DNA from 4 places in the Bradyrhizobium sp. ORS 111 genome. Region 3 is predicted to be linked to each of the others. Evidence: riboswitches for the same ligand, from Rfam matches in the RefSeq annotation. Region 3 holds a riboswitch; each other region holds the start of a gene.
What was found. Region 3 has a riboswitch for cobalamin ahead of P6U30_RS34635 (DUF1636 family protein). Riboswitches for the same ligand answer to the same signal wherever they lie in the genome.
Positions count from the first base shown of each region.

Region 1: it holds a riboswitch for cobalamin, as region 3 does, so the genes downstream of both, metE (5-methyltetrahydropteroyltriglutamate--homocysteine S-methyltransferase) here and P6U30_RS34635 (DUF1636 family protein) in region 3, are expected to answer to the same signal.
Region 2: it holds a riboswitch for cobalamin, as region 3 does, so the genes downstream of both, P6U30_RS28355 (ribonucleoside-diphosphate reductase subunit alpha) here and P6U30_RS34635 (DUF1636 family protein) in region 3, are expected to answer to the same signal.
Region 4: it holds a riboswitch for cobalamin, as region 3 does, so the genes downstream of both, P6U30_RS03145 (TonB-dependent receptor) here and P6U30_RS34635 (DUF1636 family protein) in region 3, are expected to answer to the same signal.

Region 1 is NZ_CP120701.1:1,975,100-1,982,690, reverse strand. It holds gene gmd (GDP-mannose 4,6-dehydratase) at 1-1,039, shown strand, start outside; gene P6U30_RS09140 (GDP-L-fucose synthase family protein) at 1,020-1,976, shown strand; gene metE (5-methyltetrahydropteroyltriglutamate--homocysteine S-methyltransferase) at 2,517-4,850, opposite strand; cobalamin riboswitch at 4,952-5,152, opposite strand; gene P6U30_RS09130 (MFS transporter) at 5,861-6,973, opposite strand; gene P6U30_RS09125 (nodulate formation efficiency C protein) at 7,343-7,591, opposite strand, start outside.
Region 2 is NZ_CP120701.1:6,161,012-6,168,602, reverse strand. It holds gene P6U30_RS28380 (relaxase/mobilization nuclease domain-containing protein) at 1-666, shown strand, start outside; gene P6U30_RS28375 (conjugal transfer protein TraG) at 708-2,690, shown strand; gene P6U30_RS28370 (CopG family transcriptional regulator) at 2,698-3,129, shown strand; gene P6U30_RS28365 (class I SAM-dependent methyltransferase) at 3,916-4,854, shown strand; partial or broken gene P6U30_RS28360 (IS6 family transposase) at 5,061-5,800, opposite strand; cobalamin riboswitch at 5,915-6,127, shown strand; gene P6U30_RS28355 (ribonucleoside-diphosphate reductase subunit alpha) at 6,230-7,591, shown strand, end outside.
Region 3 is NZ_CP120701.1:7,490,765-7,498,355, forward strand. It holds gene cobD (threonine-phosphate decarboxylase CobD) at 1-394, shown strand, start outside; gene P6U30_RS34625 (cobyric acid synthase) at 399-1,847, opposite strand; gene cobO (cob(I)yrinic acid a,c-diamide adenosyltransferase) at 1,868-2,518, opposite strand; cobalamin riboswitch at 2,561-2,771, shown strand; gene P6U30_RS34635 (DUF1636 family protein) at 2,862-3,236, shown strand; gene cobW (cobalamin biosynthesis protein CobW) at 3,233-4,267, shown strand; gene cobN (cobaltochelatase subunit CobN) at 4,267-7,515, shown strand; gene cobG (precorrin-3B synthase) at 7,512-7,591, shown strand, end outside.
Region 4 is NZ_CP120701.1:691,392-698,982, reverse strand. It holds gene soxB (thiosulfohydrolase SoxB) at 1-1,061, shown strand, start outside; gene P6U30_RS03170 (hypothetical protein) at 1,058-1,516, shown strand; gene P6U30_RS03165 (MBL fold metallo-hydrolase) at 1,674-2,714, shown strand; gene P6U30_RS03160 (ABC transporter substrate-binding protein) at 2,873-3,679, opposite strand; gene P6U30_RS03155 (ABC transporter ATP-binding protein) at 4,107-4,874, opposite strand; gene P6U30_RS03150 (FecCD family ABC transporter permease) at 4,877-5,920, opposite strand; cobalamin riboswitch at 6,032-6,230, shown strand; gene P6U30_RS03145 (TonB-dependent receptor) at 6,342-7,591, shown strand, end outside.

The DNA.
Region 1 (7,591 bases), 2.5 Mb from region 3:
CACCGGGCAGGATGGCGCATATCTCGCCGAATACCTGCTCGGTCTCGGCTACACCGTTCATGGGATCAAGCGCCGGTCGTCCTCGTTCAACACCGCGCGTGTCGACCACCTCTACCAGGACCCGCATGCCGGCAACGTGCCGTTCCTGATGCACTACGGCGACATGACCGATTCCACCAATCTGATCCGGCTGATGCAGCAGATCCGCCCGACCGAGATCTACAATCTCGCCGCCCAGAGCCACGTTCAGGTCAGCTTCGAGAGCCCGGAATACACCGCCAACGCCGACGCCATCGGCGTGCTGCGCCTCCTGGAGGCGATCCGGATCCTCGGCATAGAAAAGGAGACGCGGTTCTATCAGGCCTCGACCTCGGAGCTCTACGGCCTAGTGCAAGAGGTGCCGCAGAAGGAAACCACGCCATTCTACCCGCGCTCGCCCTACGGCGTGGCGAAGCTCTACGGCTACTGGATCACGGTGAACTACCGCGAGGCCTACGGCATGTTCGCTAGCAACGGCATCCTGTTCAACCACGAGAGCCCGATCCGCGGCGAGACCTTCGTGACGCGCAAGATCACGCGTGGCGTCGCTCGCATCGAGGTCGGCCTTGAGAGCACGATCTATCTCGGCAACCTCGAGGCCAAGCGCGACTGGGGCCATGCGCGTGACTATGTTGAGGGCATGCACATGATCCTGCAAGCGGATCATCCCGATGACTTCGTGCTGGCGACCGGCGAGACTCGCTCGGTGCGCGAATTCGTCGAGCTGGCGTTCGCCGAGGTCGGCCGCGCGATCGAATGGCGCGGCAAGGGCGTCGACGAAACCGGCGTCGACAAGGCGTCGGGCAGGACCGTGGTTCGCGTCGACCCGACCTATTTCCGCCCGGCCGAGGTCGATCTCTTGATCGGCGACTCGAGCAAGGCGCGCGCCAAGCTTGGATGGAAGCCGAGGACGTCCTTCGCGCAGTTGGTGAAGGAAATGGTTGCCGGCGATCTCGCAGAAGCCAGACAGGACGCCGCCAATGGCAAGCACTCCGTATGAACTGAAGGGCAAGACGGTCTTCGTCGCCGGCCATCGCGGCATGGTCGGCTCGGCGCTGATGCGCCGGCTGGCGCGCGAGGGCACAAACCTCTTGACGGCCTCGCGCAGCGAGGTTGACCTGCGCAACCAGGCCGCAGTGAACGCCTGGTTTGCCGCGAAGTGTCCGCAGGTTGTGTTCCTTGCCGCGGCCAAGGTTGGCGGCATTGTCGCGAACAACACGCTGCGGGCGGAGTTCCTCTACGACAATCTGGCGATCTCGACCAATGTGATCCAGGCCGCGCACGCCAATGGTTGCGAGAAGCTGATGTTCTTCGGCTCGTCCTGCATCTATCCGCGGCTGGCAGCGCAGCCGCTGCGCGAGGATTCGATGCTGACCGGCCCTCTGGAGCAGACCAACGAGCCTTATGCCATTGCCAAGATCGCCGGCATCAAGATGGCGGAGACCTATCGCAGCCAATACGGCTCCGATTTCATCAGCGTGATGCCGACCAACCTCTACGGTCCCGGCGACAATTATCACCCCGAGTACAGCCACGTCGTCGCGGCGCTGATCCGCCGCTTCCATGAGGCTAAGCTGTCGGGGGCGGCCAACGTCGTGGTGTGGGGTACCGGCACGCCTCGGCGCGAATTCCTCTATGTCGACGATCTCGCTGACGCCTGCATCCACCTGATGAAGGCCTATTCCTCTCCCGAACTGGTCAATATCGGCACCGGCGAGGATATCAGCATTGCCGAGTTCGCCCGCGTGGTCGCGGCTGCGGTCGGCTATCGCGGCGAGATCAGCTTCGACACGTCGCGCCCGGACGGCACGCCGCGCAAGCTGCTCGATGTCAGCCGCCTGGCCAAGCTCGGCTGGCGCGCCTCCACCTCGCTCAAGGACGGCATCAGGCTCGCGTATCGAGCGTATCTCGACGACAGTAACGCACGGCGAGAGTAAGCCCACTCGTGCCGGACACGCAGGGATGAAGCAGAGCAATCGAGCGCCGCAATCAGTCGGTTGCGATTCTACTCCCGATCGGGACGCCGATTTGGCAGCCGGACCAGGCTGCAAGCTTTTCGAATTCGAAAGCGCGAACGCTTGACGATTGATTCTGAGCATTCGCGCGAAATCGTGAGACGGGGTTGCCCGATGGCATCATGGCGACGATGCGCCTCACCGAAAGGACAGAGTAGGACGCGCCCACTCTATGCCCGCAGCCTGTCGCTCTCCTTGATGCAGGCTTTCGCCGAAGCTTCAGTACCGCCGCCACGCAATTTGTTGCCCATCCGACCAGGCAAAGCGAAATACCACGGGTCCTGGGGTGTGCCGGCCTTTCGCAGACCGGCGTGTGATCGACTCCGGAACGGTCTTTTCGCCATATCCCGCCGACTAGCGGGATATTCACGCAATTGGACCGCCCGCCTTTCAGCGCAGTGCATTTGTCCGAGTCGACATTCACCATCGACGACGGCGTTCGGGCCGACGATCTTCATGCAATCAGCAGGCTGCTCGTAACTCGCGGGCGGCTGCGACCATATTGACCAAGGCGGGAAGCACCTCCTCCCATCTTCGGGTTTTTAGGCCGCAATCTGGATTGATCCAGAGCTGCGAATCGGACAATCGCTGCCTGGCCAGCGTTATGAGATCTTTCATTTCGTCCTTGCCGGGAACGCGTGGCGAATGGATATCGTAGACACCCGGCCCGATTTCGTTCGGATATTTGTAGTTCTTGAAGGCGTCGAGCAATTCCATCTTCGAGCGCGACGTCTCGATCGAAATGACGTCTGCGTCCATCGCCGCAATCGCATCGATGATATCGTTGAATTCGGAATAGCACATGTGCGTATGAATCTGAGTTTCGTCGGCAGCACCGGACGAACAGATGCGAAAGCTATCCACGGCCCAATCGAGATAACTCCTCCATTGTGATTTGCGTAACGGCAACCCTTCGCGCAACGCGGCCTCGTCTATCTGGATTATTGTCGCTCCCGCCTCCTCAAGGTCGAGCACCTCATCGCGGATCGCAACCGCAAGCTGGCGACAGGCATCGCTTCGCCGAATATCGTCACGGACAAAAGACCAGTTCAGAATCGTCACCGGTCCAGTCAACATTGCCTTCATTGGCTTGTTGGTCAGCGACTGCGCGTATCGCCACCATTCGACCGTCATCGGCTTCGACCGCGAGACATCCCCAAACAGAATTGGTGGACGGACGTAGCGCGAGCCATACGACTGAACCCAACCGTGCTTGGTGAAGGCGAATCCGGAAAGCTGCTCGCCGAAATACTGCACCATGTCATTGCGCTCGAACTCACCATGCACGAGAACATCGAGCCCGATATTCTCCTGCCATAGCACCGCACGCGCCGTTTCCTCTCTGAGAAACTGCTCGTACTGCGCGTTGCTCAACCCTCCTTTGGCATGGCAAGCGCGGGCATTGCGAACTTCCGCGGTTTGCGGAAACGATCCAATGGTCGTCGTGGGAAATGTCGGCAAGGCAAACCGCGCGCGCTGGGCCTCGGCGCGCTTTGCGAAAGGACTGCAACGGTAGCGCTTGGTTTGGTCGATCGCAGCCATGCGCGCAGCGACGTCCGCATTGTGGATCTTGGGCGATTGCTCGCGTGCAAGTGCCGCGTTTTTTGATGCCGCGAGCACATCGGCCACGCCGGCACGATCGCCAGCAAGCGCCCTTCCTAGGGTCGCTAGTTCCTTAATTTTCTGAACCGAGAAAGCCAGCCAGCTCTTTACATCGGAATCGAGATCGGTTTCGAGCCCCAGGTCGATTGGAACATGGAGCAGCGAACATGAGGGGGCGATCTGGACGCGATCAGTGCCGAGTTTTGCCACGGTGGGCGCCAGCTGATCGACCAGCGCTGAAAGGTTGGAGCGCCAAACGTTGCGCCCATCGACGACCCCCAGTGAGAGAACGAGATCGTTGCGAATCCCAGCGACGATCGCGTTCAGCGGGTCTGCCCCCCTTACCAAGTCGACGTGGAGCCCGGAAACCGGCAAAGCCAAGGCCGTATCGAGATTACCGCCGATGGTCCCAAAGTAGGTCGCCAGCATGATTTTAAGAGCAGGTATCTCCCTAGCAAAATAGGTATAGGTACGAAGCAAGGCTTTGCGGGATATTTCGTCGAGGTCCAAGACCAGACAGGGCTCATCGAGCTGAACCCATTCTGCGCCGCGCGCGACCAGCTCACGAAGAACGTCGACATAGACCGGCAGCAGTCGATCCAACAGCGACAATGGATTGAATGAAGGATCTGCGCTCTTGCCAAGCTTCAGGAAGGTCACTGGGCCAATCAGCACGGGACGCGTCTGGTAACCAAGCCCCTTTGCCTCCTCATATTCCTCAATCGGCTTTCGAGAAGAAAGCCTGAAGATCTGCCCCTTGTGAAATTCAGGGACCATATAGTGGTAATTGGTGTCGAACCACTTCGTCATCTCCTGCGCAGGCGCGCCCTGTGCAGGATTGGAGTGAGGGCAACTCGCATCGAGTTCACCGTTCGGCGCACCGCGCGCCATAGCGAAGTAGGTGTAGAGCGGTACAGGACCTGTGGTGCAAGCGTAAACATCCGGAATGGCGCCCACCATCACACTGGTGTCGAGCACATGATCGTAAAGCGAGAAATCATTCGACGGAATGACGGTCGCGCCGAGCGATTTCTGCCGCGCCCAGTTAGCAGTGCGCAGTCCAGCTGCCGCTTCAAGCAGCTGCGCTTCGGTGGACTTCCCGGTCCAGTAGCTTTCGAGCGCGAATTTGAGTTCACGGCGCGGACCGATGCGTGGCGTACCAAGTGTAGCAACGGGAAGTGAAAGGACGGACATAGCTCTAACCCCTGGTTTGGGGCAGAGGTCATGGCGATTGCGTGCAGGAAAAGCCGCCGAAGCGGCAATTGCTTGGCGCACCACCGGGACACCCCGCCCGCGGACGAATATGTTGTCGGGGCAGGTCTCCTGGCTTGCGGGTCATCGCTGCTGTCCGGCCTTCCCGAAACCAAGCGGTTTCAGTGACTTTATTGGACAGCGGCTCGCCGCTTACAGTTGCGGGGGCAGCGCCGGCATTCGACCGGCTTCCCTCTTAGCTCCGGATCAGTGCGCTCCGGAGAACCTCGACGAAAATCAGTTATCCGAACAAGCAGCGTTCCGTCAACCTCTTGGCACGGCATCCTTCTGCGGCTCCGCTCAACAAGTCTGTAGGTGTGGCTCCATCGCGACGATCGCGATCTAAAGCCCCCTTTGCGCGATGAGTGTGCCGGGCAGTGCTCGCTTCGAACTCGGCCCTGGTCTCTGCACGCGCGAGTACATCGGGGTCGCATTTTGCCTGCAGCCGATGGCACGCGACAGATCGGCTTCGACCGAGCTACCAGTCGGTAGCCTTTACTAGCATCTTCGACATGTGAATCTCTCGACAACTTAGCAAGATCCGCCTTGCGGGACCGTCACCCTTGGAAGCTGTGGGTCAAATCAGCTTGCCCATCCCGGGCAAAGTGGTTCGAGCGGCTGGGCCGGTAAGCAGCTCCCGGTAACGTATCTATCCCGTCGGCCGTGTGCGCCGAGACGTGCGAATATGCTCTGGAAGGCATGGAAGATCTCGGCACTATCAATCAATCTCGCTTTTGCCGTGCTGGGCGCCCCCATCGATGTCGAACGGACCAGCACTGCGTTTGCTATGTATTTCAGGCCGCTGGACCAACGGCCATTCTGCGACAGTGCTTCTTGGCCATAACCGTTCTCTTTCGCAGCGTCCTCGCTATGTTGCTACCCCCGAGTGGCGGTGATGGGTGCCAACCGTGCGCAACCGCTTGGCAGAAGGCCTACATGTCCTTCTCCAACAATCAGCGAGGGTTGGCCGTCACAGTCCGGGCCGACAGCGTGACGATGCACATGAGTGCTCCTAGTATCGCGAGAGCAAAAGGCAGCCCAGCCATGTGTGCAACGAGCCCGGCGCCAGCTGGACCGACGAGGATACCGGCGTAACCCGCCGTCGTGACGGCTGCGATCGCCAAACCTGCCGGCATCACCTTCTGCTTGCCAGCACGGCGGCATAACACCGGCACGATATTCGATGCACCCAATCCGATAAGCAGCAAACCCGCCATGGCAATCGCAGCCACCGGCGCGGCCAGCAGGGCCACAAAACCGATCATGATCGGCACAGGTCCGAACATCAGTGTGGCGCGGTCTCCGATTCTGATCACGAGGGCATCTCCGGCGAGACGGCCTGCGGTCATCGCGATGGAAAACAACATATAACCGAACCCGCCATGCTCTTGCGCCACAAGACCTCTGTCAATGAGAAATAAGGCGCTCCAGTCGATCATCGCGCCTTCGACAAGGAAGGTGATGGCCGCAAGCACCGCTATCAGCAATACGCTGCGATGAGGCAAGACAAGCAGTGGCTCTGACGGCGTGCGACGTGTCGCAAGCAACCGCGGCCATGCCGACAAAATCGCAACTATCATTAGCGCCGAACAAGCCAGCGTCGAAGCAAACGAGTCAATCCGCAGCGAGAGCAAGGCTGTCAGGGCGCCAGCGCCCGACAATTCGCCGATGCTGAACTGTGCGTGAAAGGTGGACATCAATGGGCGGCCGGCTGCTCGCTCTACTTCGGCCGCTTGAACGTTCATGGCTACATTGATTGAGCCGAGTGAAGCGCCAAAGGCAAGCAGCACCGCCCCGAGTTTCAGAGGTGTACTGGCGATAGCGAGCCATGGCAGGGTCAGCGCAAGGCCAAGTCCACCTACAAGAATAGTGCGCCTGGTGCCGTAGCGCGCCCCCGACAAAGCGGTCAAAGGCATGGCGAAGAGGGACCCCATGCCGAGGCAGAGCAGCAGCAGACCAAGCACGCGATGATCGACCGCAAGGCGCTCCTTGGCGAGCGGCACCAGAGGCGCCCAGGCCGAGAAGCCGAATCCGGAGACAAAAAATATGAGTCGCGTCGCGAGCAGGCCGGCCGGCGGATCGGCAGACGGTTTTACGGGGCACTCCGCAGAGAACGCACGTTACGAGTACGGCGCGCCGGCGTTTGCCGGCGCATGCCTGCACACGGTGGGCAGCCCGACGACGATGTCGTCGCGGAACATGCTTCCGTTACTGCAAGTCCAGTGCCATTGCGAAATTAACGCGACGTTCCTGGTGCAAACTTTCGGATGAGCCTATTTCTCGCGACTGCTTGCTATTGCGGGCTGCGGCACCCTCGGACCCACGACGAGTTTGGAGAAGTGTTGTCGTAAATCTCTCAAACCCAACACGGCACCTCCGGCTCAGATGCAGCATCGCTTCGTCGTAGAGCCCCATTGTAAACTCGACGCATTGTCTCAAGGGGCTGCGCCGCGAAGCTGCCCTCCGCGGTCATTCTGCAAGGTCTTCTTGGCCGGTTCTAGTGCTTCTTGTTCTTCTGGATCTGCATGATCGAACCAAGAGCCTGGGGGATAGGTTGCGATGCGCTTAGCAAAAAACGACTGCGGCTCCCAGGTTTTTCCCTCGGCCTTCTCAAAAATGATGACGCCGCCACGAGTGAAGTACCGAGGTCCTGGAATATTGCAGTTCACCACAATCAGGGCGCG
Region 2 (7,591 bases), 1.3 Mb from region 3:
GACGAACTCAAGGCGACCGCCTACGCCGTGGTCGACGGCGTCGATGGCCGTACCCACCACATCAGCCTCCCCGACCTCGACGCCGCCGGCGACAGCACCCCAGGCTCGATTGTCGAGCTCCGCAAATTCGATGACGCGCGAGGGAAGCGTCGCGTGGCGCTGGCCGTCCGCTCCGATCTCTCGATCGAAGCGCAGGTGACCGCAAGTGGCGCGACATGGCTCGACCGTCAGGCGGTCGCCCGTGATCCGGTGGCGCTTGGCCAGGCCGGTTTCGGCGGCGAGGTCCGTGAAGCCATGGAACGGCGGGCCGAACAGCTTGTCGAGCAAGGTCTCGGCGAGCGCCAAGCGCGTGGAGTGGTGTTCGCGAAGAACCTCGTCGGCACACTGCGCCGCCGGGAGTTAGAGGCGCTCGGCCAGAAGCTCGCCGCCGAGACGGGCCAGCCGTTCAACCCGTCGGGCGCCGGCGAACATGTCACTGGAACCTATCGACAGCGCTTCGCGCTCGCCTCTGGCCGCTTCGCGATGATCGACGACGGTCTCGGCTTCCAGCTCGTGCCTTGGACGCCCTCACTCGAAAGGCAGCTCGGTCGACATGTCTCCGGCATCGCCCGCGACGATGGCGGCGTCGATTGGGGTTTTGGGCGCAGCCGGGGAATCGGTCTGTGAACAATTCCTCCATCACCGAATTTGAGGAAAGGCCGGCCGCCATGTCCGCGACCAAGATACTCTGGGGTCAAGTCATCACTGTCCTAGCGATCGTCCTTCTGACGATCTGGACCGCGACGGAATGGACGGCCTGGCGGCTCGGCTTCCAAGCTCAACTCGGGCGACCCTGGTTCGAACTGCTCAATTTTCCGTTTTATCTTCCACCCGCCTTCTTCTGGTGGTGGTTCGCCTACGATGCTTATGCGCCGCATATCTTCATCGAGGGCGCCTATATCGCAGCCTCCGGCGGCATCATCGCCGCGGCCGTCGCGATCGGCATGTCGGTCTGGCGCGCCCGCGAAGCGAATAATGCCGAGACCTATGGCTCGGCACGGTGGGCTGAGGCGAAGGAAATCGGGCAGGCTGGTCTGCTTGGGCCTGATGGCGTGGTCCTCGGCCGGTTCGAGCGCACCTATCTCCGTCATGACGGACCGGAGCATGTTCTGTGCTTTGCGCCGACCCGGAGCGGCAAGGGCGTCGGCCTCGTCATCCCCTCGCTGCTGACCTGGCCGGGATCCGCAATCGTGCACGACATCAAGGGCGAGAACTGGCAGCTCACCGCGGGCTTCCGAGCGCGGCATGGCCGCGTCCTTTTATTCGATCCGACCAATGCGAAGTCGTCAGCCTACAACCCGTTGCTGGAGGTTAGGCACGGCGAGCGGGAGGTGCGCGATGTCCAGAACATTGCCGACATCCTCGTCGATCCCGAAGGCAGCCTCGAGAAGCGAAACCACTGGGAGAAGACCAGTCACGCGCTCCTGGTTGGCGCGATTCTCCATGTCCTCTATGCCGAGGAGGACAAGACGCTTGCCGGCGTCGCGGCCTTCCTATCCGATCCCAAGCGGCCGATCGAATCGACGCTTGCCGCGATGATGCGGACCGCGCATCTCGGCGAGGCCGGCGTCCATCCGGTCGTTGCCTCCGCCGCGCGCGAACTGCTGAACAAGTCTGGCAACGAGCGCTCCGGTGTCCTGAGCACCGCGATGTCGTTCCTCGGCCTCTACCGAGATCCCGTGGTGGCCGAGGTGACGCGCCGCTGCGACTGGCGGATTGGTGACATCGTCGGCGGAGATCGAGCGACCACGCTCTACCTCGTCGTACCGCCATCGGACATTAACCGCACCAAGCCGTTGATCCGGCTGATCCTCAACCAGATCGGCCGCCGCCTGACCGAGGATCTCCAGGCCAAGGCCGGGCGCCGCCGGCTCCTCCTGATGCTCGACGAGTTCCCGGCCCTCGGCCGGCTCGATTTCTTTGAGTCGGCGCTCGCCTTCATGGCTGGTTACGGCATCAAGAGCTTTCTGATCGCCCAGTCGCTGAACCAGATCGAGAAGGCCTATGGGCCAAACAACTCCATCCTCGACAACTGTCACGTTCGGGTCAGCTTCGCGACCAACGACGAAAGGACGGCGAAGCGGGTGTCCGACGCATTGGGCATGGCGACCGAGATGAAGGCGATGAAGAACTATGCCGGCAGCCGGCTGGCCCCTTGGCTCGGCCACCTCATGGTGTCGCGGTCAGAGACCGCCCGGCCGCTGCTGACGCCTGGCGAGATGATGCAGCTCCCCCCATCAGACGAGATCGTCATGATGTCGGGTCTGCATCCGATCCGCGCCAAGAAGGCGCGCTATTACGAGGACAGCCGTTTCCAGGAGCGCATCCTGGCACCGCCGACGCCGACCAAGCTCAACAACAACCGGCCGGACGATTGGAGTTCACGGCCACTGCCGCCTCGACCCAAGGCACCGCCGGCGTCGACGGACGACCAGGCCGACGTAGAGGATCCGAAGACGGCTGACCGCCGGCAGCAGCCGGAACTGGATCGGGACACCGTGGAGAGGAAGGAACCGATCGACAACGAGTTCGCGCCCGATTTTGCCGACGAGCTCGATGAAGACGCTCCGCGAATCAGGCGCATGAACGACATGATGCAGGGCGTCGCGCGCCAAGCATCACTCGATCCCGGCGACGATCTCGGATTATGAGGCAAGCATGACCTCGCCGAAGAAGAAAGCCCAGATATCGGTCTATCTCGATCCAGACGTCATGAAGACGCTGTCGGCCTATGCCGCCCGGCGCGAGCAGTCGATGTCGCTCATCGCCGAAGCCGCGATCGCGTCCTTCCTGTCGCCGGACGCAGACGAACGGCGGGAGGCTGCCGTTGCCAAGCGACTTGATCAGGTCGATCGCCGCATCGCGCGGCTCGAACGCGACATGGGGATCTCGGTCGAGACCCTGGCGTTGTTCGTTCGCTTCTGGCTGACGACGACACCACCACTCCCCGAGCCGGCTGCAAAGGCGGCGAGGGCGCAGGCGGCCGCGCGCTACGACAATTTCGTCGCGGCGCTCGGGCGACGGCTCAGTCAAGGTCCAAAGCTGCGGCAGGAGATACTGGAGGATAATCAGGAGCGCGAGCCGACGTGAGGGGCAGCTCGCCTAATAGGCCGATGATCGCTAGCCGGGTAGGCGAAAATCCAACCGCGGTGGCGATTCAAGACCGTGCATCGCAAGCATTTCCAGCGCGAGAACCGATAGTGCGCAGCCGATCTCCTCAACGCATGCGGATGCATCCTTTTCGATAGACTCCCGCTCAATCGCCTAGAGGCTTGTTCACATGTCGTAATCGCCGCTGACGGCTCCTCGAAGACACGAAGTTCGGTAGGATCGAGCCCAGCAGATTGACGAAAGGGAGCAACTCCATGAACCAGTACGTTGGTTTGGAATCTCTATGGAAGACACCGGCATTTGCGTTTTGAACCGGAGCGGCGCTGCCACATTCGAAGGTTGCGTGTCCACCCAATCCGGAGGCTATCGCTCAACTCTTGCGGCGTCATGCCGGCAGTCCGCGCCTGGCGCGCGCCGGGTCCCTTCGACCCCGCACGCGCATCTTGGATGGCTTCGCAAGCGTGTCGCGTCCGAGGACGGGAGCTAGCCGTTCGCGCTCAATTTGTGGTCATTACAATGGCTGCCATTCGACATTCAAGAAGCCCTCAACGCCACCACTTAAATGCCGAAGAATCTCGTGTCTGCTTTTGGAGCCACTTCATCTTCTCGTGCTCTGCAATAAAGAGGTTGCCCTCTGTTTCACGAAGCGAGCCTGAAAAAGCGCGCGATGGGGTTTATGCCTCGGCCAATCTCTGCGATAAGGCATCGAGTACTTGAAGGCAACAGCCGTCGAGTGGCTTGCAAAACGAAATGGGAGACATTGGGTTGCGAACAGATTTTTCGCGTATCAATCGGTCTAAAGCTATCTTCGATGATATTTATGCTTTGGATGATCCAAGGGCATATTTCTCTGTCCTGGGAGACTTGGATTATATGATCCCGGACGTGGCTGAGCCGGTTGTGCGCCAAATTCTGGCAGCGAAAGCTTCGGCAACCGGCCTTAAGCCGGTCGTGCTTGATGTTGGCTGTTCATACGGCATCAACGCAGCGGTGCATCGGTTTCCACTGACCTTCGGGGGCTTGCGTCACCGCTACGCCCGGCGCGAGATGAGGGCGATCAGTTCTGAGACACTGGTGCATCTCGATCGAAATTTTTATGCAGCTTGGCCTGATGTCGGTTTGGCGCGGTTTATCGGCCTCGATATGTCGGCACCGGCGATCAGCTATGCAACGGATGTTGGTCTCCTGGAGCAGGGCATTGTCGCTGACCTTGAAAAGGAGGCGCTATCGACGGACAGCGCGCGCATTATCCGCTCCACGGATGTTATCATGTCGACGGGTTGCATCGGCTACGTTACCGAGAAAACGTTCAGCAAAATTCTCGATGCGACAGATCAGCGTCTTTGGATCATCTCCTTCGTCCTACGAATGTTCCCATTTGATTCCTTGGCCACGACGTTCGCGAGGCGTGGCCTTGTGACAGAACGTCTTGCGGGCGCGACGTTTATCCAGCGTCGCTTTCGCGATGCTGACGAGTTTGAAAGTTGTTTGGCCAGCTTGGCGGCTCTTGGCGTCGATGCTACCGGTCTTGAATCAGAAGGGCTGTTTCACGCCGATCTGATCTTGTCCCGCCCTGAGGCGGATGCGCGCGCCATGCCTCTGGAAGACATTGTCACCGTCGCCAGCGGCAGGGGTCGGCCGATCGGGCCCCGTTATGTTCATGTTGAGGGCAGCAAGGGCTTGCAGGTCGCGCTGGAGCCGTGACAGGTTCGCTTTCCGAAGATAGCCGTGGGTGTGATCCAGGGATCTGTGCACCTAAGTGGATCACGCCCTCGCTCCCTGCATGGTTACGTTCGGTCCGGTCGGCAGGCTAGAGAGAAGCCGTGCTCATGACAGCTTTGCCGATTTCGAATCCATCTGTTTCCGTGCCATATGTCGAGATCGAGGCTGGGCATCGTCAACTTAATCGACGCGGAGCCGAAGAAGGGGATTCTCAGAGGTTCGAGATTCGGCGATAGCGCTTGTCGTGGAGATCTCGCGCCAAGTCGCAAAGGCTCGCTCGCGCGAAGCACGACGGAAGTCGGCAGCGACGGCTCCGGGATAGGGGATGTTGAAAAGCTTCGCGACCTGATCGTGAACTGACAGAAACCGTTGAGCTTGGCGGGACGATTTGAAACGCTTCATGATCCGCTCGCGTCGCCACGTCGGCCTGATGAGAATTCTCGGCCCGATTGTTGGGAGCTTTGTGCTGACGATGTTCGACGTGAAAGCCCAGCTTCCCCCTCGCAGCGCCGTACGAACGGAGCTTGTCCGTGATCATCACGCGCGGCGGCGTGCCGGCGGATTTCAAGAGCTTCTTCATGAACTGCTGCGCGGCGCGCGAGTCTCTTCAGCGCTGGAAAGGCGTCGAGACGAAGCCATTCTGGTCGACAGCGCGCCAGAGCCAATGTTGTTCGCCCGCGAGCGAGATAACGATTTCGTCCAGATGCCATTTGCCGCCGCGAGCGGGAGCGCGCTGGCGAATCCGATCGGAGAACGCTTTGCCGAATTTCCTTCCCCACTGGCCCACGGTTTCATAGGTCACGCCAATGCCACACGCCGCCAGCATTTCCTCGACCATGCGCAAGCTAATACGACCAAACGGCATAGCCTGATCGCTTCCGATGGGAAGCAATGGCGGCGATAAAGAGGGGTCCCGGACGGTTGGCATGCCGGTTGTTTACCGCCTCGGCCGCTCCAATTCGTTAACTTGACGGTGCCCTTTTGCCTTCTGAATCTTGATCTCCCTCAGCACAAGGCTTGACGAACCTCGGCGAGTCGCGCCTATATGTAGACCTGTCACGGTCTTTCATTCCTATATCTCGTAGGATGGAAGCTAAGAGGGAACCCGGTGCGCCGGCAATGGCTATTCCGAGGCTGCCCCCGCAACTGTAAGCGACGAGCGGTTGTCATCATGGTCACTGGCGACAGCGCCGGGAAGGCCGACAGCCGCAGCGACCCGCGAGCCAGGAGACCTGCCGCGACAGAACGAACGTCCTCGGGCGGGGTGCCCCGGTAGGTCGCTTGCAGCCGGGGACATTTGCCCGGTCTCCTTGCAAGTCGTCCGCGGCCCCCAGCGCCAAACATCGCGGGGTTGCCGATGTCGCCGTCTTACGATTTCGATCAGCAGGGTCATCTCCTTGCACTGTCCAGTGTGCGGCCGCCGCGAGCGCAGGCAAAGCCTGCCGCGCTTCAGCTGTCTGTTCCGCCTCCATCGCTGGCTCCGCTGCCTCGGCCCCTTGCGGCGTCTCCAAAGCCGTCTGACCTCGCCCTTGATCGGTCGCGCGACAATCTCCTGACATCGTTCGGCAAGCTGACCCTGACCGACCGTTATCTGCTCCCCGGCGAAGGCATCCAAGACATGTTTGCGCGGGTATCGTGCGCGTTTGCGGACGATGTTGCCCATGCTCAGCGTCTTTATGATGCAATGTCCCGGCTGTGGTTCATGCCGGCGACGCCAGTGCTCTCGAATGGCGGCAGCACGCGTGGCCTGCCTATTTCGTGCTTCCTTAATTCGGTGTCGGACTCGCTCGAAGGCATCGTCGGCACCTGGAACGAGAATGTCTGGCTTGCCTCCAACGGTGGCGGCATCGGCACCTACTGGGGCAATGTTCGCTCGATCGGCGAGAAGGTGAAGGGCGGCGTCACCTCAGGCATCATCCCCTTCATCCACGTCATGGACGGCCTGACGCTGGCGATCAGCCAGGGCTCGTTGCGGCGCGGCTCGGCGGCGGTCTATCTCGATATCCACCATCCCGAGATCGAGGAGTTCCTCGAGATCCGCAAGGCGTCCGGCGACTTCAACCGCAAGAGCCTTAACCTCCATCACGGCATCAACGTCACCGACGAGTTCATGCGTGCCGTAGGCGCCGGCACCGCGTTCGCTCTGCGGAGCCCGAAGACTAACGAGGTCATCCGCGAGATCGACGCCCGCCAGCTGTGGCAACGCATCCTTGAGAACCGGCTGCAGACCGGCGAGCCTTATCTCTTGTTCATCGACACCGTGAACCGCGCGCTCCCCAAGCACCAGCGCGAGCTCGGCCTCAAGGTCTCGACCTCCAACCTATGCAGCGAGATTACGCTGCCGACCGGTATCGATCATCGCGACGAGGAGCGCACCGCGGTGTGCTGCCTGTCGTCGCTCAACCTCGAGACCTGGGACCAGTGGAATGAGGAGCCCGGCTTCATCGAGGACGTCATGCGCTTCCTCGATAACGTGCTCACCCGCTTCATCACGGTGGCACCGGGCGGCATGAAGCGTGCCCGCTACGCCGCCCTGCGCGAGCGCTCAGTCGGCCTCGGCGTCATGGGCTTCCACTCGTTTCTCCAGGCCAAGGGCATTCCGATGGAGAGTGTCTTGGCCAAGTCGTTCAATCTGAACATGTTCCGAAAAATCCGTCGCGATGCCGACGCGGCGTCCGTGGCGCTCGCTCGTGAGCGTGGCCCGTGCCCGGATGCCATG
Region 3 (7,591 bases):
GCTCGCCGGCCTGCGGCTCGGTTTTACGATCGGCAGCGAGCGGGAGATCGCCGCGCTTGCGGCGATGGCCGGCCCGTGGCCGGTGTCGGCTGCCGCGATTGCGATCGGGCGGCGCGCATTGCGCGACGATGCCTGGAAAATGGCCACGTCGGCACGTCTCGCAAGCGATTGCCTCAGGCTCGATGCGATGGTCCGATCGCAGAGCTGGACATTGGTCGGCGGCACGCCGCTGTTCCGGCTCTACGAGACCGGCGACGCCCTGGCTGCGCACGAGAAGCTGGCGCGGGGCCAGATCTGGTCGCGCGTCTTCCAGCAACGCCCGGGATGGCTACGCCTTGGTCTGCCCGGGAGCGAAACGGAATGGTCCCGTCTTGCCGCGGTGCTGTCGAGCTAGCGCTTCACCGCGCCAATGCAAGCAACCCATCCACGTCAAGATGCGCCTCGATGTGATCGGCGAGTGCATCGAGCGCGCCGTCAACCCTGGCGCCGTACGCCTGGTCCGTGGCGGGAACGTCGAGTTGCGCCAGAAAAGCCTTGCGGAAATGGTCTGACGCGAACAGGCCGTGCAGGTAACTGCCCTGAACGCGTCCATCGCTGGACACAGCGCCTTCCGGCGCGCTGTCAACAAACGCGAACGGCCGGGCCCGATCCGGGCCGTCGGTTCGCCCGATATGGATCTCGTAGGCGCTGATCGGTTGACTGGTGGCGGCATTGATAGCGTCGACGCGTATCAGCGTCTTCTGCTCGGTCATGACGGTCGCAACATCAAGAAGTCCGAGGCCGCGCGTCTCACCGGCGGGGCCTTCGATCCCGTCCGGATCGGCCACGCTCTGTCCGAGCATCTGATATCCGCCGCACAGACCGAGCACATGGCCGCCGCGGCGATGATGCGCCAGAAGATCGATATCCCAGCCCTGCGCGCGCAGAAAGGCAAGGTCCCCGCGGGTTGATTTCGAGCCCGGTACGATCACGAGCCTGGCGTCGCCCGGAATGGCTTCGCCGGGACGCACCATCACGAGGTCGACGCCCGGCTCGAGCTTGAGCGGATCGAGATCATCGAAATTGGCGATGCGCGACAGCGCCAGAAACGCGATCTTGCGCTGGCCGGGCTTGCGCGCCTCGCCAAGTCCGAGCGCGTCCTCGGCCGGAAGCTCGCCGGCGCGGATGAAGTAAGGCAGCACGCCAAAGCCGCGCCACGACGTACGGGCTTCGATCAGCCGGTAGCCGTCGTCGAACAGGGTCGGATCGCCGCGAAATTTGTTGATGATGAAGCCGCGGATCATCGCGGCATCCTCGGGATCGATCACCGTCTTGATGCCGACGAGTTGCGCGATGACGCCGCCGCGATCGATATCGCCGATCACCACCACCGGGACGTCGGCCTTGCGCGCGAAGCCCATGTTGGCGATGTCGGCCTTGCGCAGATTGACTTCGGCGGGGCTGCCGGCCCCTTCGACCAGCACGAGATCGGCACGATGCTTCAGCCGCTCGAAACTCTCCAGCACCGCACCCATCAGCGAGGGCTTTATGGCGGCATATTCCCAGGCACGGGCGGTTGCGACGCGCTTGCCCTGCACGATGATCTGCGCGCCGACATCGCTCTCCGGCTTCAGCAGCACCGGGTTCATGTCGGTATGCGGCTCGACGCCGGCGGCGAGCGCCTGCAGCGCCTGCGCGCGTCCGATCTCGCCGCCGTCAGCGGTGACGGCCGCGTTGTTCGACATGTTCTGCGGCTTGAACGGCAATACACGGAGGCCACGCCGCTTCGCCGCGCGCGCAAGGCCCGCGACGATCAGCGATTTGCCGACGTCCGAGCCCGCTCCCTGGATCATCAATGCGCGCGCCATCGCGTGGTCCAGCTACGCCGTCAGAACTCGACGCCCGGCTGCGCCTTGATGCCGGACCGGAACGGATGCTTCACCAGCGTCATCTCGGTCACGAGATCGGCGATCTCGATCAGTTCCTCCTTGGCATTGCGCCCGGTGAGCACGACATGCGTCATCGGCGGCTTCGAGGTCTTGAGAAAATCGACGACGTCGGCGATCGCCAGATAGTCATAACGCAGCGCGATGTTGATCTCGTCGAGCACGACCATGCGCAAGCTTGGATCGGAGATCAGTTGCTTGGCTTTTTCCCAGCCGGCTTGGGCGGCGGCGATGTCGCGGGCGCGATCCTGCGTTTCCCAGGTGAAGCCTTCGCCCATCGCGTGGAATTGACAGAGGTCGCCGAAGTGTCCGGTCAGCAGGCGGCGTTCACCGGTATCCCAAGCGCCCTTGATGAACTGCACCACCGCGCAGGGAAACCCGTGCGCCACGCAGCGGACGATCATGCCGAAGGCGGAGGACGATTTTCCCTTGCCCGCGCCGGTATGGACGATGATCAGTCCTTTCTCACCGCTCTTGGTCGCCATGATTCGATCGCGAGCGTCTTTCTTTTTAGCCATCTTGGCGGCATGGCGAGCTTCCAGCGCAGCCTCGGAGCCACCGGCTTCGTCCTCGGCGGCATCTCGTTCGGACATCATCTGACGTTCCTTCGGCTTGACAAGTTCCGGGCTTGGACGAATGGTGAGCCCTGCGTTGGTGCCTGTCCTACGACAGGCGAAGAGGGAATGCGATAGGGCTCAAGTCGGCCCGAAGCGCAGCCGCCCCCGCGACCGTGACCGGAGAGATGCCCAAAGCCACTGATTCCAAAAGGAATCGGGAAGGCGGGGATCGAAGGGATAACCCCCTGCTCCGCAAGCCGGGAGACCTGCCAGCGCAGACGTTGAGACCAGCGGACGGGGTGTTCCGCGACGGGGAACGAACCTTTCCATCGAACGGTTCGTCTGCCTCATCGCCTCCCGCTGTCAATCAGGAAGGGCGATGAGCGTTACACTTCATGTCTGCATCACCTGCCGCGCCGGCCAGACGCTCGCGGAAGGCGAGACCACGCCTGGTGCGCGCCTGCATGCCGCGATCCGCGATGCCGGTGTGCCTGACGGCGTCAATCTGATTCCGGTCGAATGCCTGTCGGCGTGCAGCCAGGGCTGCTCGGTCGCGCTCAGCGCGCCGGGACGGTGGTCGTATGTCTATGGCCGCCTGTCCGAAGCCAATGCGACGGATGTGGTCGCCGGTGCGTCCGCCTATGCGGCGGCACCCGACGGCATCGTGCCGTGGCGCAGCCGGCCGGAAATCTTTCGCAAGCAATCACTCGCCCGCATTCCACCCATCGCCGTTGTGCCAGAGGCCGCAGAATGACCACGCTCACCAAGGTGCCCGTCACCGTCGTCACCGGCTTTCTCGGATCGGGCAAGACGACGCTGATCCAGCATCTGATCAGGAATGCCAACGGCAAGAAGCTTGCGGTGCTGGTGAATGAGTTCGGCGGCGAAGGAGTCGACGGGGACATCCTGAAGTCCTGCGCCGACGCCAATTGTCCAAGCGAGAACATCGTCGAGCTCGCTAATGGCTGCATCTGCTGCACAGTCGCCGACGATTTCATCCCGGCGATGGAGCAATTGCTGGCGCGCCGCGTGAAACCCGATCATATCGTGATCGAGACATCGGGGCTCGCGCTGCCTAAGCCGCTGCTGAAGGCGTTCGATTGGCCGGAGATCCGTTCGCGGATTACGGTCGACGGCGTGATCGCACTGGCCGACGCGGAGGCTGTTGCGGCCGGCCGCTTTGCCCCCGACCCGGCCGCGGTCGACGCACAGCGCGCCGCTGACGACAATCTCGACCACGAGACGCCGCTGTCCGAGGTGTTCGAGGATCAGATCGCCTGCGCCGACATCGTGCTGCTGACCAAGGCGGACCTCGCCGGCGCTGACGGCCTCGAGGCCGCGAAGTTGGCGATCGCGGCCGAAATGCCGCGGCAGGTGCCGATGTTGCCGGTCGTCGACGGCGCGGTCGACGCGCGCGTGATCCTGGGTCTCGCGGCCGCCGCCGAAGATGACCTCGCGGCGCGTCCGTCTCACCACGACGGCGAGGACGAGCACGAACACAATGACTTCAACTCCGTGGTGATCGATCTCCCGGAAGTCTCCGATGTCGATGCTCTAGTTGCATCGGTCAAGGGACTGGCGCGCGAGCAGAATGTGCTGCGCGCCAAGGGCTATATCGCGATCCAGGGCAAGCCGATGCGGCTACTGGTGCAATCTGTCGGCGAGCGGGTGCGACATCAGTTCGACATGCCCTGGGGCGCGCGGCCGAGGCAGTCGAAGCTGGTCGTGATCGGCGAACACGGCGAAATCGATGAGGCCGCCATCAAGGCGCGACTTGGTGTCTGATGCACATCGTCTTCCGCGAGAGCCGCGGTCTCGAGGAGACCGCGACACCAAGGGATCTCGGCCAGGCTCCAGCCGAGCTCGTGGTGCTCTCGTTCTCCGACAGCGATCTTGCCGCGTTTGCTTCCGGCTGGCGGCGCGGCCGTCGATCGCTGCCGTCGCTGCGGCTCGCGAATCTGGCCGACCTGCGCCATCCGCTGTCGGTCGACACCTATATCGAGCGGACCTTGTCGCAAGCGCGCGGCATCTTTGTGCGCCTGATCGGCGGCGAACCCTACTGGCCATATGGGCTGGCCGCGCTGCATCGCCTGGCGAAGGAGCGCAACATCGCGCTTGCGGTGCTGCCGGCGGACGGTCGCGATGACCTGCGGCTCGATGAATTCTCCACCCTGCCGGTCTCAACCCTGCGCAGGCTCAAGGTGCTCTGCGACAAAGGCGGCCCGGTCGCGGCGCAGGCCGTGATCGCCCAGCTCGCGCTGGCGTCGGGACTGTATGCCGGACCGGTCGTCGGCGAGATCGACCTTCCGGAGTTCGGCTTCTACGATCCCGGGCTCGGTGCCGCCACGGCGGCGCCGTCACCAGATCACCGGCCACGGGCGCTGGTGACCTTCTATCGTTCCTATCTCGCAGCCGGCGACACGGCACCGGTCGACGCGCTGATCACGGCGTTGCGGCAGAAGGGCTTTGATGCTTACGGCGTGTTCGTCACCTCGCTGAAGGCAGCGGGCGTCGCCGAGTGGATGCGCACCCAGTTCGCGCATTGTCCTCCCGCCGCCATCGTCAATGCGACCGCCTTTTCCGCAATCGGCGACGACGGCACGACGCCGTTTGAGTCCGCGTCCTGCCCGGTGTTCCAGGTCGCGCTGTCGACAGCGCGGCGCGATGATTGGGCCAAGTCGCTTCGCGGTCTTTCTCCCGGCGATCTGGCGATGCACGTGGTGTTGCCGGAGGTCGACGGTCGTCCGTTTGCGGGCGTCGTGAGCTTCAAGTCGCCCGGCGAGCGCGATCCCGATCTCCAGTTTGCGCGTCTTGCGCACCGGCCGGACGACGAGCGTGTCACCGCTGTGGCCGCGCGCGTCGCCGCCTGGCACCGGCTCGCGACCAAGCCGGCGCACGAGAAGCGGCTCGCTGTCGTGCTCTCGAACTATCCCGGCCGTCCCCATCAGATCGCGCATGCGGTCGGGCTCGATGCCCTCGCTTCGGTCGACGTGCTGCTGTCCGATCTCGCAGCCGCGGGCTTCGGCATTGCGACCGTAGGGCCGCTCGGCGCCGTTCTGCTGCGGCAGAAATTGACGTGGAGCGTCGACGACTATCGCGCTGTGCTGTCCTGGCTTCCGCGGCAGCTTCAGGATGACCTCGCGAGCGCCTGGGGCGCGCCGGAGGATGATCCAGATTGCCGCAACGGCGAATTTCACTTCGCCGCAATACAATGCGGCAAGTCCGTCATTGCCGTTCAGCCGGAGCGCGGCAACATCAACCAGCGCGACGCCGACTATCACGATCTCGCGCGCACGCCTCGCCACGCCTATGTCGCGTTCTATCTCTGGCTCAGGCAGCAAGGCATCGACGCCATCGTGCACATGGGTGCGCATGGCACGCTCGAATGGCTGCCGGGCAAATCGGTCGCGCTGTCGCCCTGCTGTTGGCCGGAGGCGTTGATCGGAGACCTGCCGGTGATCTATCCGTTCATCGTCAACGATCCCGGCGAGGCCGCACAAGCTAAGCGGAGGATCGGCGCCGTCACGATCGGCCACCTGCCGCCGCCGCTCACGAACGCCACATTGCCGGAGGGCATGCGCCGGCTCGAACGGCTGCTCGATGAATATTCGACCGCCGACGGCCTCGATCCCGCACGGCGCCAGCGCCTGATTGCTGATATCCGCGAGGAAGCGCGCCTCGCCGGGCTGGAGGACGATCTGGGTCTCGCCGCATCCGTTTCGGCGGCTGAGGCCATTCCGCAGATCGATCGCTTCGTCTGCGATCTCAAGGAAAGCCAGTTCGGCGACGGCCTGCATGTGTTCGGCCAGGGCGCGTGTGGCGAGGCAGAGAAGCGTGCGCTGCGCGATGCGCTCTCCGGCCGCCGCGTTGCGCCGGGACCTTCGGGCTCGCCCTATCGTGGGCGCCGCGACGTGCTGCCGACCGGACGCAATCTGTTTGCCGTGGACCCACGCGCGGTGCCGACGCCGTCGGCGCATGCACAAGGCGTCAGGCTTGCCGAGGAGCTGCTGCGCCGTCACCTGCAGGACCACGGCGACTGGCCGAAAGGGCTCGTCGTCGACCTCTGGGGATCGTCGACCATGCGTACCGCCGGCGAGGATTTTGCGATGGCGCTGCATCTCGCAGGTATCGCGCCGCGCTGGGATCACGGCTCGGGCCGGGTGACGGGCTACGACATCATCGCACCGGCAGAACTGGGCCGCCCGCGCATCGACGTCACGTTGCGCGTGTCGGGGCTGTTCCGCGACGTCTTCTCAGGCCTTGCCCAACTGTTCGAGGCCGCCGCCGGGGCGTTGTCGGACCGCAGCGAGGAAGGCGACGAGAATCCGTATACGCAGCGCGTCTCGCGCGTGTTCGGGCCACGTCCCGGACGATATGGCGTTGGCGCCGGCGCGACACCGGATGTCTACACACCAGAATCGCGCGACGCAGCCGGCGAGGCCTGGCTGTCGGCGTCATCCTGGTCATTTGCGTCCGACGGCGAGATGCGCTCCGACCGCGCCGGCATCGAGGCCCGGCTCGCTGCAGCCGATGCCTTCGTTCATACCCAGGATCTCCCGGAGACCGACCTGCTGCTGGCAGCGGACTATGCCGCGCATGAGGCCGGTGTCGCCGCGGCGGCCGAGCGCCTCGGCGCGAAGGCCCCCTCGCTCTATCACCTCGATGCGACACGGCCGGATCAACCGCACGCCCGCCCGCTCACCGAGGAAATATCGCGCGTGGTGCGTGCGCGCGCCACGAACCCGGCCTGGATCGCGGGCATGATGCGTCATGGCTTTCGCGGCGCGGCTGAAATCACCGCGACGCTCGAACACATGGCGGCCTTCGCCCATCTTGCCGGCGCGGTGCCGCCGCATCTGTTCGATCTCTACTATGATGCGACACTCGGCAACGGCGACGTTCGCGCCTTCATGGCGCGCGAGAACCCGGCAGCGCTGACGGCGATGGAAACGTGCTTCACGCGATTGCATGAGGCTGCACTCTGGAAGACGCGACGCAATTCGATCGCCGCCGCGCTGCGGGAGGTCTCATGAGCGCCGTCGCGATCAAGGGCTGGTGTCCCGGCGCGCTGCGCCCGATGCAGTCGGGCGACGGGCTCGTGGTACGCAT
Region 4 (7,591 bases), 1.2 Mb from region 3:
GCAGCCACCGCATCGCGATCATCGGGCAGGCATTTCCCTATGTGCCGATCGCCCATCCCAGGCGCTTCACGCCGGACTGGACCTTCGGCATCCGCGAAGAGGAATTGCAGAGACTTGTCGACTTTCACCGCAACAACGACAAGGTCGAGGCAGTGATCCTGCTGTCGCACAACGGCATGGATGTCGATCTCAAGCTTGCGAGCCGCGTCACCGGCATCGACGTCATTCTCGGCGGTCACACCCATGATGCGATCCCGTTGCCGATCACGGTGACCAATGGTGGCGGCATCACGTTGGTCACCAATGCCGGCTCGAACGGCAAGTTCCTGGGCGTGCTCGATCTCGATCTCGCCAAGGGCAAGGTCGCCAATGTGCGCTACCGGCTGCTGCCGGTGTTCTCGGAGCTGTTGAAGCCGGACCCTGCGATGCAGGGGCTGATCGACCGGGTGCGCGAGCCGTATGTCGGCGAATGGGGCGACAAGCTCGCCGCCGCCGACCGCCTGCTGTACCGCCGCGGCAATTTCTCCGGCACGGTCGATCAATTGATCTGCGACGCGATGTTGAACGAGCTCAATGCCGAGATCGCGCTGTCGCCGGGCTTCCGCTGGGGCCTCACCATGCTCGCCGGCCAGCCGCTGACCATGGAAGACGTGCTGTCGGAAACCGCGATCACCTATCCCGAGACCTACGTCGCGACCATGACCGGCAGCCAGATCAAGGATGTGCTGGAAGACATCTGCGACAATTTGTTCAACGCCGATCCCTATCATCAGCAAGGCGGCGACATGGTCCGCATCGGCGGCCTCGCCTACACCTGCGCGCCGACGGAAACCGTCGGCAAGCGCATCTCCGAACTGAAGCTCGCCAACGGCAAGCATCTCGAAGCCCGCAAGAGCTACAAGGTGGCGGGCTGGGCCTCAGTCAATGAGCAGAAGGGCCCGCCGATCTGGGATGTCGTCGCAAACCACCTGCGCGCCGGCCGGCCGCCGAACCGCGACGCGCCGGGCGTGACGCTGAAGGGGGTCGACGACAATCCGGGTATTGCCAGGAAGGGACAATGATGCGGCGGGCGATCACCACGATGCTTTGCCTCGCGCTGATCGCCCTTGCGGCACCAGTGGTGCACGCCCAGCAGGAGCCTCCGCTGCAGGACAAGCCGTTTGCCGAGCACAAGATCGTGCTGCAGCTCTCCGACAACGATCCGAAGAAGCAGGGCCTCGTGATCAGCGTCGCCAACAACCTGATGAAGCGCTACGATCCCGACAAGATCGCGATCGAGATCGTCGCCTTCGGCCCCGGCATCGACCTGCTGAAGCCCGACAATCCGAACCGCAAGCTGGTCGAGAGCCTGGTCGCTCAGGGCGTGCGGGTCGATATCTGCCTCAACACCGTCGATACGATCGAGCGCGAGACCGGCAAGCGGCCGGACTACCTCCCCGTCGCCACGCCGGTGCAGGTCGGCGTCGCGCAGATCCTGCGGCTGACCGAGAACGGATACACGCTGGTTCGTCCCTGAAGCCGTCATTGCGAGCCGACGGCTCGCGCGAACGCGCGATGACAGGCTTCCATGCTTTGTCGCAGGTTTCCGGATGGGGATGGATTTGCTTTGAACACACCCTATCTTTGGAATAATCTCCTCCTTGAGACTCGACCTGGAGAATGGGTAAGCCGTCATGATCTTTCGCCAGCTCTTCGACAGCGTGTCCGGCACCTACAGCTATCTGCTCGCCAGCCGCGCCGGCGGCGAGGCGCTGATCCTGGATCCGGTGCTGGAAAAAGCCGACCGCTACTGCAAGCTGCTGCAGGAACTCGACCTGCGGCTGGTCAAGGCCGTCGACACCCACCTGCACGCCGACCACGTCACCGGTCTCGCCGAGCTGCGGGACCGCACCCAGTGCATCACCATCATGGGTGAGCAGAGCAAAGCCGACGTGGTGTCGATGCGCGTCGCCGATGGCGACAGGGTCACGATCGAGGGCCTCTGCCTCGAGGCGATGTACACGCCCGGCCACACCGACGATTCCTACAGCTATCTGATGGGCGACCGCGTCTTCACCGGCGACACGCTGTTGATCCGCGGCACCGGCCGCACCGATTTCCAGAACGGCAGCGCGCGGGAGCAATACGACTCGATCTTCAATCGCCTCTTGAAGCTGCCCGACGAGACGATGGTGTTCCCCGCGCATGACTACAAGGGCGATACCGTCTCCACCATCGGCGAGGAGAAGCGCTACAATCCCCGCCTGCAGGTGAAATCGGTCGACGACTATGTCGAGCTGATGAACAATCTCCATCTGCCGAATCCGAAGATGATGGACGTCGCGGTGCCCGCCAACATGCATGTCGGCCTGCACCAGGACGAACTCGCCAAACAGGGGCTCGCGCTCACCGCGCGCGACGCCATCGCGAGCCTCGGCCGGACTGACATTTTGCTGGTCGATCTGCGCGAGAATGGCGAACGGGCCAAGCACGGCACCCTTCCCGGCGCGATGCACGCGCCCTACCCCGGGATCTGCGAGAACCTGCAGCCCGGCGGGATGCTGCGCGAGGTCGCGGCCGCCACCGGCCGCCGCGTCGTGTTCTTCTGCGCCTTCGGCGAACGCTCGGCGATGGCGGTGGCCGCCGCGAAGAAGGCGGGACTTGCGAACACCGCCCACATCGAAGGCGGCATCGACGCCTGGAAGAAGGCCGGCGGTCCGGTGATGATGGGGTGACAGCGCAGTAAATATAACGACCGTCACCCTGAGGAGCGCGGAACGCGCGTCTCGAAGGGCGACGGCCCCGCTATTTCCGCACTTGGAAGCATCCGGGCCGTGCATCCTTCGAGACGCGCTGCGCGCTCCTCAGGATGACGGAACCTACAGCGTTTGGACTATCGGGTCACCCGCTTCAATTCCGCAGTCAACCGCTCCAGCGCGTCGGCGAGCATCACGCCGCCGCATACGGTGAGCCGCTCGGGCAGCACGATGCGCTTGTCCGGCGGATAGAAGCGCTCCAGCGCGGGATGCAGCAGGAAGGCGCGGCCCTCGTCCTCGGCGCGATCGCCGGCTTCCGACACCAGGATAAAATCCGGCCGCAACTTCACGATCGCCTCCAGCGAGGCAAATCCGCCGGCCTCAAAGCCGAGCTCGCCGGCGGCGTTGACGAGTCCGACCTCCGTCAGCAATGCACTGACCAGGCTGTTCTCTCCCGACACCCAGCCGCGTCGCTCCAGCGGCAGCACGCGATAATGATGCGCGGTCACCGCGGCCCGCGCGCGAGCGATCGCAGCATCAAGCCGTGCGATCGCAGCGCTGGCGCGATCCGCATGCTGCACGACATCGCCCATCTGTCGGATTTGCGCCTTCACCTCGTCGAGCGTGCGCGGCACGGTGAATTCGACGAGACGAAGGCCATTGGCCTTCAGCAGCTCGCGCGTCTCGCGCTTGTCGAACCGGCTGGCGACAACAACATCCGGCTTCAGCACCAGCACATCCTCGGCCCCGCCAGACAGCACGGGATAGCGCCGCGCCGCCTCGGCCGCCCAGGATTGCCACCCATCGCGCGCAAACGGGCTGAGACCGAGGATCTGATCCGGATCGGCCAGCGACAGCACGAGCTGGTCGCTACAGACATTCATCGAGACGACGCGCGGCCCGGCGGCGAGGGAGGTGCTGGGCGAGATTGCCCACGACAGCATCGAGAGTATCGCGATGAGATATCTGGAAGTGAGATAGCCGCCGCGAGAAAACTGCGCCCCCTCTCCCGCTCGCGGGCAGGGCAATCGCATATGGCGTCTGCGGAGGTTGTCCGCGGGCTCCCTTCGCCTCTCCCGCTTGCGGGGGAGGCCGACGCGCGCGCAGCGCGCGGCGGGTGGGGGCTCTTTCCACGAGACGACTCGCGGAGAGAACCCCCACCCCAACCCTCCCCCGCAAGCGGGAGAGGGAGCCGACTGCCGATGCCGTTGCGACTCGAATCTCATATGCGATTGCCCCTGCGCTTGCGGGGGAGGGTTGGGGTGGGGGTATCGCTGCAAATCATATCGTGGAGAAAGCCCCCACCCGCAAGCGGGAGAGGTGCAGCGAGCTCGCGGATACTTCGGCGCTGCCTATAGACGGACCCGCACATCACACGTCGGCCCAGGGTACGATCACCGCCTCGCGCTGATACTCGGCGCGATAGGCGCTGATCCGGAACACCTCCGCCATCACCGCTTCCGACAATGCTTCGACAGGCGCGCCCTGCGACGCCAATCGTCCTTCGGAGAGCACCAGCACCTGGTCGGCAAAGCGCGCGGCCAGGCCGAGATCATGCGTTACCACGACGACCAGCACGCCCGTGTCGGCAACGCCGCGCAGCCGCTGCATCACATCGATCTGATGGCGCGGATCGAGCGACGCGGTCGGCTCGTCAGCCAGGATGACCGGCGCCTCCACCGCGAGCACGCGGGCCAGCGCAACGCGGCTGCGCTCGCCGCCGGAGAGCTCGGTGACGCGGCGGTCGCTGAACGCGGTGACGTCGACCGCCTGCATCGCCCGCAGCACTGCCGCCATATCGTCGGGCGACAGCCTGGCGGGATCGGTCGCGCCGTGCGGATAGCGGCCGAGCGCGACGATGTCGCGGGCCGGCAGCGGCCAGTGCACCATGTGCCCCTGCGGCAGATAGGCAAAGCGTTTGGCGCGTTCGCGCAACGACAGCGACGACAGCACATCGCCGCCGATCCTGATGTCACCGCGGGAGGGGATCAGCCCGGCCAGCGCACGCAGCAGCGTGGTCTTGCCTGCGCCGTTCGGACCAACCAGCGCAACCAGATGCCCTGATGCAAGCTGCAGCGAGATGTCGTGCAGCACATTCCGACTGCCCAGCGACGCGTCGAGGTTGGTTGTGGACAGCATCGTCACGCCACGCCTCCGCCGAGCGCGCGGCGTTCGCGCATGATCAGATAGAGAAAGAATGGCACGCCGGTGATCGAGGTCAGCACGCCGACCTTGATGTCGGAGGTCGAGGGGATGACGCGCACCGCGACATCGGCCGCCAGCAGCAGCGCCGAGCCGGTGAGCGCGCTCGGCACCAGCAGCCGCGCCGGATCGTGGCCGATTACCGGCCGCATCAGATGCGGCGCGACCAGGCCGATGAAGCCGATCGTGCCTGTCACGGCGACCGCCCCGCCGACACCGAGCGCAACGCCCGAGATGACGAACAGCCGCAACCGCCCGACATCGACCCCGAGGCTCTGTGCGGCCTCCTCGCCGAGTGTCAGCGCGCGGAAGCTGCTTGCCTGGCTGAGCAGGATGACGGTGCCGGCGATAATGAAGGGCAGCGCAATCGTCACATGCTGGAAGCTGCGGTCCTCGAGCGAGCCGAGCAGCCAGAACGCGATCTCCAGCGCCACGAAGGGGTTGCTGGAGAGATTCATCACCAGCGCCGTTGCAGCGCCTGCGAAACTGGAGATCGCAAGCCCCGACAGGATCAGGATCAACAGCCCCGCATTGCGCCCGGCGATCGCAAGCAGGGCGAACACGGAGCCGAACGCCGCGATGATCGCCGCGACCGGCAGCGCGAACGAGCGTACATCGGCCAGCCCGAGCGCGATCACCAGCACCGCACCGAACGCGGCGGCCTGCGGCGCGCCGAACAACGACGGCGAGGCCAGCGGATTGCGCAACAGCCCCTGCAGCGCCGCACCCGACAATCCCAAAATGCCGCCGATCGCAAACGCCAGGATGGTTCGCGGCAGGCGAATCTCGCGCACGATCACCTGCGCCACGTCGGTGCCGCCGCCGAACAGCGCCGCGATCACCCTGAGCGGTGACAGCCGCACCGGCCCGATGCCGAGCGAGATCAGCACGAGCAAGACCACGAGCGCCGTGAGCGCTATGGTCGCACCCAGGCGGCGCCGCGCTGCGACCTCGGCCGCCAAGGCGAAATCCTGCACACTCATCGGATCATGCTCTTACAGCGATCGCCGTGGCAGACAAGCGACACTCGGTGAAAACCATACCCGTCCGGCCGCTGCCCTGGTTCCGCCGGGATTGACTTTGGTCGCCGACCGAACCCTAGTGACCATGACGGTTCTTTCATGAGATGAAAAGGGAATGCGGTACGGGGAAACTGCCCCAACGCCGCGGCTGCCCCCGCAACTGTAGGCGGTGAATCCTTCGTCACAGGCCACTGGGACTCTCGGTCCTGGGAAGGCGACGAAGGGTAACGACCCGCGAGCCAGGAGACCTGCCGTCAGCCGTGGTCACACGCGACGATGTCGGTCGGGGAGTACAGACATTGGCTTCACCCGAAGTGCCGTCGCGCAAGGGGTGAGACTGGGTTCGCGGTGACGTGCCACTGACGTTACCGAAGTCTCGCCCATGTTGTCCCTTGCTTCAATCCGACTGCGCCGCGCGCTGCTGCTCGCGTCCGCAATATCGGCGCCATCGCTCTGTGCTTCGGCCGCGCAGGCTCAGCAGTCGCCTGCTGCGGAGGTGCTTCCGCCCATCGAGGTCACCAAGCCCGGTGACCAGAACGTCACCCGCGCCAAGCCGGGCAGTGTCGACGAGTCCCACGCACCGCGCCGCCCGGCCCCGGGCAACACGCAGAGCAACAGCACCGGGTCCGGGACCGGATCGAATGCCCCATCGGTCGGAACCGCGACCGGCGGGACCGCCGGCGGCGGGCATCAGTTCGCGGGCATCGTCGGCGCATCGTCGACGGTGATCACGGCCGATGACATCGCGCATTCGCCGGTGCAGACGCTGCCCGAAATCCTCGCGCAGGTGCCGGGCGTGCAGTTGGAATCTCTCTATGGCGGCGTGAACGGCGCCAAGACCTCGGTCGACCTGCGCGGCTTCGGCGCATTCGCCTCCAACAATACGCTGTTCCTGCTCAACGGCCGCCGCCTCAACGACATCGACAAGGCCGGCTTCGACCTCACCACCATCCCGATCGATTCGATCGAGCGCATCGAGATCACGCGCGGCAACAGCGGCGCCGTGCTCTATGGCGACAACGCAGTCGGCGGCGTCGTCAATATCGTCACCAAGACCGGCGTCGGCGGACCGCCGGTTTCCGTGAAGTCTGAAACCGGCTTCGGCTCGTTCAACCAACGCATGGCCGCGGTCTCCGCCGCGGTGAATTCGGGGCCGTGGTCGACGTCGTTCTACGGCAACGGCATCAAGTCCGACGGCTATCGCGTCAACAATGCGCTCGACCAGCGCAACGGTGTCGGCAACATCAGCTACACCACGCCGGACCTCACCGCGTTCCTGACCGTCACCGGGAGCGACCAGAAGCTCGGCCTTCCCGGTGGCCGGATCGTGGACCCGTCGATCGGTGTCAATGAGCTGCTGACCGATCGCAGGGGCGCGGCTACCCCATACGATTATGCCACTCAACAGACCGCGAGCGTCACCACCGGCTTCACCAAGACCCTGATGAACGGCGTTGACCTGATCATCGACGGCGGCTGGCGGCAGCGGGACACGCAGAGCGGCTTCTTCGGCACGGTGCCGACCCCAAGCTTTGCCTCGACCTACAATGACGCTGCGCTGCAAACGTGGTCGATCACGCCACGCCTCAACATCAAGAGCGCGATGCTCGGGCTGCCGTCCACGATCCTGAC